One region of the Pseudomonas sp. GW823-FHT02E01 genome, then DNA from elsewhere that is predicted to be linked to it. Evidence: predicted binding sites of a transcription regulator. Region 1 holds the regulator's gene; the other holds the start of a gene.
The links. Region 1 encodes FliA, which starts transcription of late flagellar genes. Its sites were predicted from a motif close to CTAAAGTTTNNNNNNNNNNNGCCGNTAA; they were not measured.
Positions count from the first base shown of each region.

Region 2: a site for FliA is predicted at 1,823-1,850, ahead of AC1RDQ_RS20200 (methyl-accepting chemotaxis protein). Genes of this name have one in related genera too.

Region 1 is NZ_JBXAJS010000011.1:112,090-116,222, reverse strand. It holds gene flhF (flagellar biosynthesis GTPase FlhF) at 1-335, shown strand, start outside; gene fleN (flagellar synthesis regulator FleN) at 452-1,282, shown strand; gene fliA (RNA polymerase sigma factor FliA) at 1,279-2,019, shown strand; gene AC1RDQ_RS24030 (chemotaxis response regulator CheY) at 2,188-2,559, shown strand; gene AC1RDQ_RS24025 (protein phosphatase CheZ) at 2,581-3,369, shown strand; gene AC1RDQ_RS24020 (chemotaxis protein CheA) at 3,416-4,133, shown strand, end outside.
Region 2 is NZ_JBXAJS010000008.1:141,908-146,040, forward strand. It holds gene acnA (aconitate hydratase AcnA) at 1-792, shown strand, start outside; gene AC1RDQ_RS20195 (CPBP family intramembrane glutamic endopeptidase) at 986-1,777, shown strand; gene AC1RDQ_RS20200 (methyl-accepting chemotaxis protein) at 1,883-3,448, shown strand; gene AC1RDQ_RS20205 (alpha/beta family hydrolase) at 3,637-4,133, opposite strand, start outside.

The DNA.
Region 1 (4,133 bases):
CAAAAAATTATCTGGTCCTGGCAACCACCAGCCAGAAACAGGTTCTAACGGCCGCGTATCACAGTTACAAGCGCTGCGGGCTCTCCGGCTGCATTCTGACTAAACTGGATGAAACGGCTAGTCTGGGTGAGGTGTTGAGCCTTGCCATCAGCCATGAACTGCCGGTGGCTTACCTGACCGATGGCCCGCGGATCCCGGATGATTTGCATCTGCCGCGCCGTCATCAATTGGTCAGCCGCGCCGTGAGCGTGCAAATGCAGGAAGAACCCAGCGAAGAAGCCATGGCTGACATGTTCGCTGACATCTACCACAGCCCGACCAAGCAGGTTGGCTGAGGTAATAATGAACAGTTTTTGTACCTACATCGATGGTCTGCCATGCATTGTTCCGTTTGTGAACGCGCAGCCAGTAATGTGGCCTCCGTCTATGCAAGACAAGGTAAAGAAATAACATGGGCAGCATGCATCCCGTACAGGTGATCGCGGTGACCGGCGGCAAAGGTGGCGTCGGGAAAACTAATGTGTCAGTGAACTTGTCCCTGGCTTTGGCCGAACTTGGCCGGCGCGTCATGCTGTTGGACGCCGACCTGGGACTGGCGAACGTCGACGTTCTGCTGGGCCTGACACCCAAACGTACCCTGGCCGACGTGATCGAGGGCCGCTGCGAACTGCGCGATGTATTGCTGCAGGGACCAGGCGGCATCCGTATCGTTCCGGCCGCATCCGGCACTCAGAGCATGGTGCATCTGAGCCCCGCGCAACACGCCGGCCTGATCCAGGCCTTCAGTGATATCGGCGATAACCTCGACGTACTGGTGATCGACACCGCTGCGGGCATTGGTGACTCGGTAGTCAGTTTCGTCCGCGCAGCGCAGGAAGTGCTGCTGGTGGTGTGCGACGAGCCGACCTCGATCACCGATGCCTACGCCTTGATCAAGTTGCTCAATCGCGACTACGGCATGAACCGCTTCCGCGTCCTGGCCAACATGGCCCAGAGCCCGCAGGAAGGACGCAACCTGTTCGCCAAGTTGACCAAGGTCACGGATCGCTTCCTCGACGTCGCCCTGCAATACGTCGGTGCGGTGCCTTACGACGAAAGCGTGCGCAAGGCCGTGCAGAAGCAGCGCGCCGTCTACGAGGCCTTCCCTCGTTCCAAGTGCTCGCTGGCGTTCAAGGCCATCGCGCAGAAGGTTGATACCTGGCCGCTGCCTGCCAACCCGCGCGGGCACCTGGAGTTTTTCGTCGAGCGCCTCGTGCAGCAGACAGCAGGACCTGTTCTATGACAGCCAGCGGCTACAACCTCTACAAGAAGTCGGCACGTGATGCGCAGTACGAGCTGATCGAGCGTTACGCGCCGCTGGTTAAACGCATTGCCTACCACTTGCTGGCGCGTTTACCGGCCAGTGTCCAGGTCGAAGACCTGATCCAGGCCGGGATGATTGGCCTGCTTGAAGTGTCGACCAAATATGACGCCGGCAAAGGCGCCAGTTTCGAGACGTACGCGGGCATACGAATCCGCGGCGCCATGCTCGATGAAGTGCGCAAGGGGGACTGGGCGCCACGTTCGGTCCACCGCAATACGCGCATGGTCAGCGATGCCATTCGCTCGATTGAAGCTAAAACCGGCCGTGACGCTAAAGATCACGAAGTTGCGGCCGAACTCCAATTGAGTCTCGACGATTACTACGGGATTTTGAACGACACCCTGGGCAGCCGGCTGTTCAGTTTCGACGACCTGTTGCAGGACGGCGAACACGAAGGGCTGCACGAGGATGGCGCGAGTGCTCATGTCGAGCCGTCACGCGACCTGGAGGATGAACGCTTCCAGGCTGCGCTGGCGGATGCGATTGCCAATTTGCCGGAGCGTGAGCGACTGGTGTTGGCGCTGTACTACGACGAAGAGTTGAATCTCAAGGAAATCGGTGAGGTCCTGGGGGTCAGCGAATCGCGGGTCAGCCAGTTACACAGCCAGTGCGCGGCCCGTTTGCGGGGGCGTTTGGGGGAGTGGCGAGCGCGCTGAAGGCAGTGTGGGGGACACTGCGAACGAGGCTGGTGTGGTGTTGAACTGCGCCGGTCGCGATCTGTTGTGCTCCAGACAGTCATTGAGTGCTTTGCCGGATTGATTGAAATGGCGTGTCCAGGTGCTGGGCGCGTTTAAGACTGCTTGGAGGTCGAATTGGACAAGAACATGAAAATCCTCATCGTTGATGACTTCTCAACGATGCGGCGGATCATCAAGAACCTGCTGCGTGACCTTGGGTTCACCAACACCGTCGAGGCCGACGATGGCACTACCGCCATCCCGGTGCTCAACAGCGGAAGCATCGACTTTCTGGTAACGGACTGGAACATGCCTGGCATGACCGGTATCGATCTGCTGCGCCACGTGCGTGCCGATGAAAAGCTCAAGCACCTGCCGGTGCTGATGGTGACCGCTGAAGCCAAGCGCGAGCAGATCATCGAAGCGGCCCAGGCCGGCGTTAACGGCTATGTGGTCAAGCCCTTCACGGCCCAGGCGTTGAAAGAAAAAATCGAGAAGATTTTCGAACGCATCGGTTGATGAGTGCGCCACGGGGGAGCTATGGGCAATAACGAAACTTCATTGGGCGATTTTGAATCGACCCTGAAAAAACACGCCGTCGAATTGGTCGAGAGCCTTGAAAAAGGCAAGTTCGGCGACGCGGTGCAATTGATCCATGAGCTCAACCAGACCCGTGACCGCGGCCTGTATCAGGAAGTAGGCAAGCTCACCCGCGAACTGCATAGCGCGATCGTCAATTTCCAGATTGACCCGCACATGCCGCAGGCCGAAGAAGTGTCGCAGATCACCGACGCCACCGAGCGCCTGGGGTATGTGGTCAAGCTGACCGAGGCTGCGGCCAACCGCACCATGGATCTGGTGGAAAGTGCCACGCCGCTGGTCAATGGCCTGGCCGATGAAGCCAAGGTGTTGAGCGCGGACTGGGGGCGCTTCATGCGTCGCGAAGTCGGCGCCGAAGAGTTTCGTGAACTGGCCCGGCGGGTCGACGGGTTCCTGACGCGCAGCGGCACGGACAATCGCGCGGTGTCGGGCAACCTGAACGACATCCTGCTCGCCCAGGATTACCAGGACCTCACAGGCCAGGTGATCAAGCGTGTGACCCAGTTGGTCACCGAAGTTGAAAGCAACCTGCTCAAGCTCGTGCTGATGGCCAGTCAGGTGGACCGATTTGCGGGCATCGAACATGACCGTGAAGCGATGCTTGCTGAAAAAGATCCACAAAAACATCTCTCTCAGGGTGAAGGTCCGCAGATTCATGCCGATAAAAGAGAAGACGTTGTGTCCGGTCAGGACGATGTGGACGATTTGCTATCCAGCCTAGGGTTTTAGAATTTTAGGCATTTTAGGTTTTTAGACCTTTAGGAGCACCCCCTTAATGAGCTTCGGCGCCGATGAAGAGATCCTTCAGGATTTCCTGGTTGAGGCCGGCGAGATTCTAGAGCAACTGTCCGAGCAACTGGTCGAGCTGGAAAGCCGCCCGGATGATGCGGATTTGCTCAATGCAATTTTTCGCGGTTTTCACACTGTAAAAGGGGGCGCCGGCTTCCTCCAGCTCAACGAGCTGGTGGAGTGCTGCCACATCGCCGAGAACGTGTTCGACATCCTGCGCAAGGGTGAGCGTCGCGTCGACTCGGAACTGATGGACGTGGTTCTCGAAGCGCTGGACGCGGTGAACAGCATGTTCAGCGAAGTCCGCGAACGCAGCCCGATCACGGCCGCGACACCGGAACTGCTCGCGGCACTGGCCCGTCTGGCCGAGCCGCAATCGGCTGACGAGGCGGCTGCCGCACCTGTCGTCGCCGTGGTCGAAGCGCCTGTGGCTGAAAGCGAGTCGGGCGATATCACCGACAATGAATTCGAACAACTGCTGGACTCGCTGAACGCCGTCAAGGCCCAGGCCGAGGCCCCGGCGGCTGTTCCAGCGCCTGCCGGCAATGCCGCTGGCAGCGACGAAATCACCGATGCCGAGTTCGAGTCGTTGCTCGATCAACTGCACGGTAAAGGCCAGTTCGCCGTTGACGCGGTGGTCCAGGCACCGGCTGCGCCAGAAGCCCCGAAAGCGGCTGGCGACAGTTCCGATATTACTGACGACG
Region 2 (4,133 bases), on a different contig from region 1:
GTCTGGCAGGACGACTCGACTTACATCCAGCACCCGCCGTTCTTCGACGACATCGGCGGCCCAGCGCCCGTGGTCAAGGATGTCAGCGGCGCCAGGATCCTCGCACTGCTCGGCGACTCGGTGACCACCGACCACATTTCCCCGGCCGGCAACATCAAGGTCGACAGCCCGGCAGGACAATACCTGCGCGACAAAGGCGTGGAACCGCGGGACTTCAATTCCTACGGCTCGCGGCGTGGCAACCATGAAGTAATGATGCGCGGCACCTTCGCCAACATTCGCATACGCAACGAAATGCTCGGCGGCGAAGAAGGCGGCAACACCCGCTACATTCCCACCGGGGAAAAAATGTCGATCTACGACGCCGCCATGCGCTATCAGGCTTCGGGCACGCCGCTGGTGGTGATCGCCGGCCAGGAATACGGCACCGGCTCGAGTCGCGACTGGGCGGCCAAGGGCACCAACCTGCTGGGGGTGAAAGCGGTCGTCGCCGAAAGCTTTGAACGGATTCACCGCTCCAACCTGGTGGGCATGGGCGTGCTGCCGTTGCAATTCAAGCTGGATCAGAACCGCAAGAGCCTGAAACTGGGCGGCAGCGAAACCCTGGACATCCTCGGCTTGACCGGCGTCGAGCTGACGCCACGGATGAACCTGACGCTGGTCATCACCCGCGAAGACGGCAGCCGCGAGAAGATCGAGGTGTTGTGCCGCATCGATACACTCAATGAGGTGGAGTACTTCAAGTCCGGAGGGATTCTGCATTATGTGTTGCGGCAGTTGATCGCGTCTTGACCGACCGCTGACAAAGACACCGCCTTCGGGCGGTGTCTTTGTTTGGGCCACGAAAAGCCATGTGGGAGCGAGCTTGCTCGCGATATGGAGAGAACATTCAACATTGTTGCCGACAGTCGGTAAGCTATCGTGCGCAAGCTCGCTCCCACAGGGGGTTGGCGGTGCATCGCAAATCCCGACAAAAGGACTTCAAATGATTGCCCTGCCATGGACGCTTCTGGCCCTGCTTTCCTTCGGCTACGGCCTGGCGCTGACCTACGGCCATCTCGGCTGGCTCTCGGCAATCTCGGTGTTCCTGTTGCTGGTCGCAGGTGTCGCCGTCCGCCAACGCGACATCCCTTTTGCCCGCAACCTCGGCCACGGCCTGTTCATCGTTCTGGCCCTGGCATTGGCGACGCATTGGCTACCCGGCTTCTATAACGGTCGCGCCATCGACCCCCAGCGTTTTACCGACAATGCCGTGTCATTCGCCATGCACCTGAACCTGGACAAACCGCTGATCGGCTTCTGGCTGTTACTGGTTTGCCCGTGGATTGTCGGCCGCCGTTCGCTTCGGTTGTCACTGTATGCCACCGTACTGGCCCTGACCTTGAGCGCCATGCTGGCATTGGGTGGCGCGCTGTTGCTGGGCGTAATCGCCTGGGCGCCGAAATGGCCGGATCAAGCCTGGCTGTGGTTGCTGAACAATCTGCTGCTGGTGACGCTGGTCGAAGAGGCGCTGTTCCGTGGCTACATCCAGGGCGGCCTGACCCGGTATCTCAAAGACCGGCCCTACGGTGAACACCTCGCCCTGCTGCTGGCGTCATTGGTCTTCGGCCTGGCCCATGCCGGCGCGGGATGGCAGTGGGTATTGCTGGCAACGCTGGCCGGGGTCGGCTATGGCCTGGCCTATCGGTTCGGGGGGCTGGGTGCCGCCATCGCCAGCCACTTTGGCCTGAACCTGCTGCACTTCGGTCTGTTCACCTATCCGATGCTCGCCGGCTGACGCAAGGGTCATTTTGCGACGCATTGCCGATTATCGAAAAATAATCTCAACAATCCGCCAGCCTTGCCGATACAGCACTTGAAAGCCTTGCGGATTAAAAAAGCCATGCGTAACAACCAGCCAATTACACAACGCGAGCGGACCTTCCCGGCTCAGCAACGGTTGATTTCCACCACCGATGCCAAGGGCATGATCACCTACTGTAACGATGCTTTCGTCGAGATCAGCGGGTTCTCCCGAGAGGAATTGATCCGTGCACCGCACAACCTGGTCCGTCACCCCGACGTCCCGGCGGCGGTGTTCGCACACATGTGGGACACGCTGAAACAAGGCTTGCCATGGATGGGCATTGTCAAGAATCGCTGCAAGACCGGTGATCATTACTGGGTGAACGCCTATGTGACACCGATCTTCGAAGGCAATCAGGTGATCGGTTATGAGTCGGTGCGGGTCAAGCCCACCGCCGAACAGATCCGCCGTGCCGAAGCGCTCTACCAGCGCATCAACCAGGGCAAGTCAGCCATTCCCTCCTCGGATAAATGGTTGCCGATGCTGCAGGACTGGCTGCCGTTCATTCTGGTCAGCCAATTGAGCTTCATGATCGGTGCCTCGTTGAACTCCCACTGGGGGTTTGCCCTGGCTGCGGGGCTCTCGGTGCCACTGGGCCTGATGGGCCTCCAGTGGCAACAGCGAGGCCTCAAGCGTTTGCTGCGCCTGGCCGAGCAGACCACCTCCGATCCGTTGATCGCACAGATGTACACCGACAGCCGCGGCGCCCAGGCGCGTCTGGAAATGTCCATTCTCAGTCAGGAAGCACGCCTGAAAACCTGCCTGACGCGTCTGCAGGACACGGCCGAACACCTGACCGATCAGGCCAGACAGTCCGACGCCCTGGCGCACAACAGCTCCAGCGGCCTGGAACGTCAACGGGTCGAGACCGAGCAAGTGGCCACCGCCGTCAACCAGATGGCCGCTACCACCCAGGAAGTCGCCAGTCATGTGCAACGCACCGCCGACGCCACCCAGGAAGCCAATCGCCTGACCGGTCGTGGTCGTGACATCGCCGGGGAAACCCGCGAAGCCATCCAGCGCCTGTCGGTAGTCGTCGGTGAAACCGGCGTGACCGTGACCCAACTGGCCAAGGACAGCAACGAAATCGGTGGCGTGGTCGACGTGATCAAAAGCATCGCCGACCAGACCAACCTGCTGGCCCTGAACGCCGCCATCGAAGCGGCCCGTGCCGGCGAGATGGGTCGTGGTTTTGCGGTGGTGGCCGACGAAGTCCGTCAGCTGGCGCAACGCACCAGCGAGTCCACCGGGCAGATTCACGCGCTGATCGCCAAGCTCCAGCACACCGCCGGCACTGCCGTGCAAACCATGGAAGCCGGGCATCGTCAGGCGGAAGAAGGCGTGGCGCGGGTACTGGAAGCGGACCAGGCGCTGGTGGGGATCAGCGAAGCGGTGGCCAACATCACCGACATGACCACCCAGATCGCCGCCGCGACCGAAGAGCAAAGTGCCGTGGCCGAAGAGATCAGCCGCAACATCAGCAACATTTCGGAACTGGCGGACCAGACCTCGGAACAGGCGCAGAACTCGGCGTTGCTGAGTGAAGAGCTGACCAAGACTGCCAATACCCAGTATTCGTTGGTGGAGCGGTTTAACCGCTGATTGCTGCTGGAATGATAAAAACCCGGACAGTGAGAGCTTCCGGGTTTTTTATTGAGCCGGTGACAGTGATGTTGTCTGGTAGTCCCCCATCGCGAGCAAGCTCGCTCCCACAGGGTTTTGAGCCACACCACAAATCACTGTGGGAGCGAGCTTGCTCGCGATGGGGGCCTTACAGCCCGCACAAAACCTCACTGAAGGAATGAAGCCACCTTCTGCGCCGCCGCCGCCAAATGCTGCTCATGGTTAAACCCCGAAGCCTTCAGCGGCTTCAAGTCATGATCCCCCGCCACCAGCCAGAACACCTCGATACCCGGCGATAGCGCGTAACCCTCGACCGCCTCCCGGTTGCCCAACGCATCGCGCTCACCTTGCACGATCAAGGTCCGCGTCTTCAACTCCGCCAAATGCTCAACCCGTGGCTTCTCCGGTTTGCCCACCGCATAGAACGGATAACCCAGGCACACCAGCCCATCCGCGCCCAACTCATCCGCCAGCAGACTGGCCATGCGCCCGCCCATGGACTTGCCGCCGATGGCCAGCGGCCCAGTGACATGGCGTCGCACCTGGGCATACACCTCACGCCAGCATTCCAGCAGTTTCGGCGCGGGGTTCGGCGGGCGTTTACCGCCATCGAGGCGCCGTTGCGCCATATAGGGAAACTCGAAGCGCAACACGTTGACGCCTT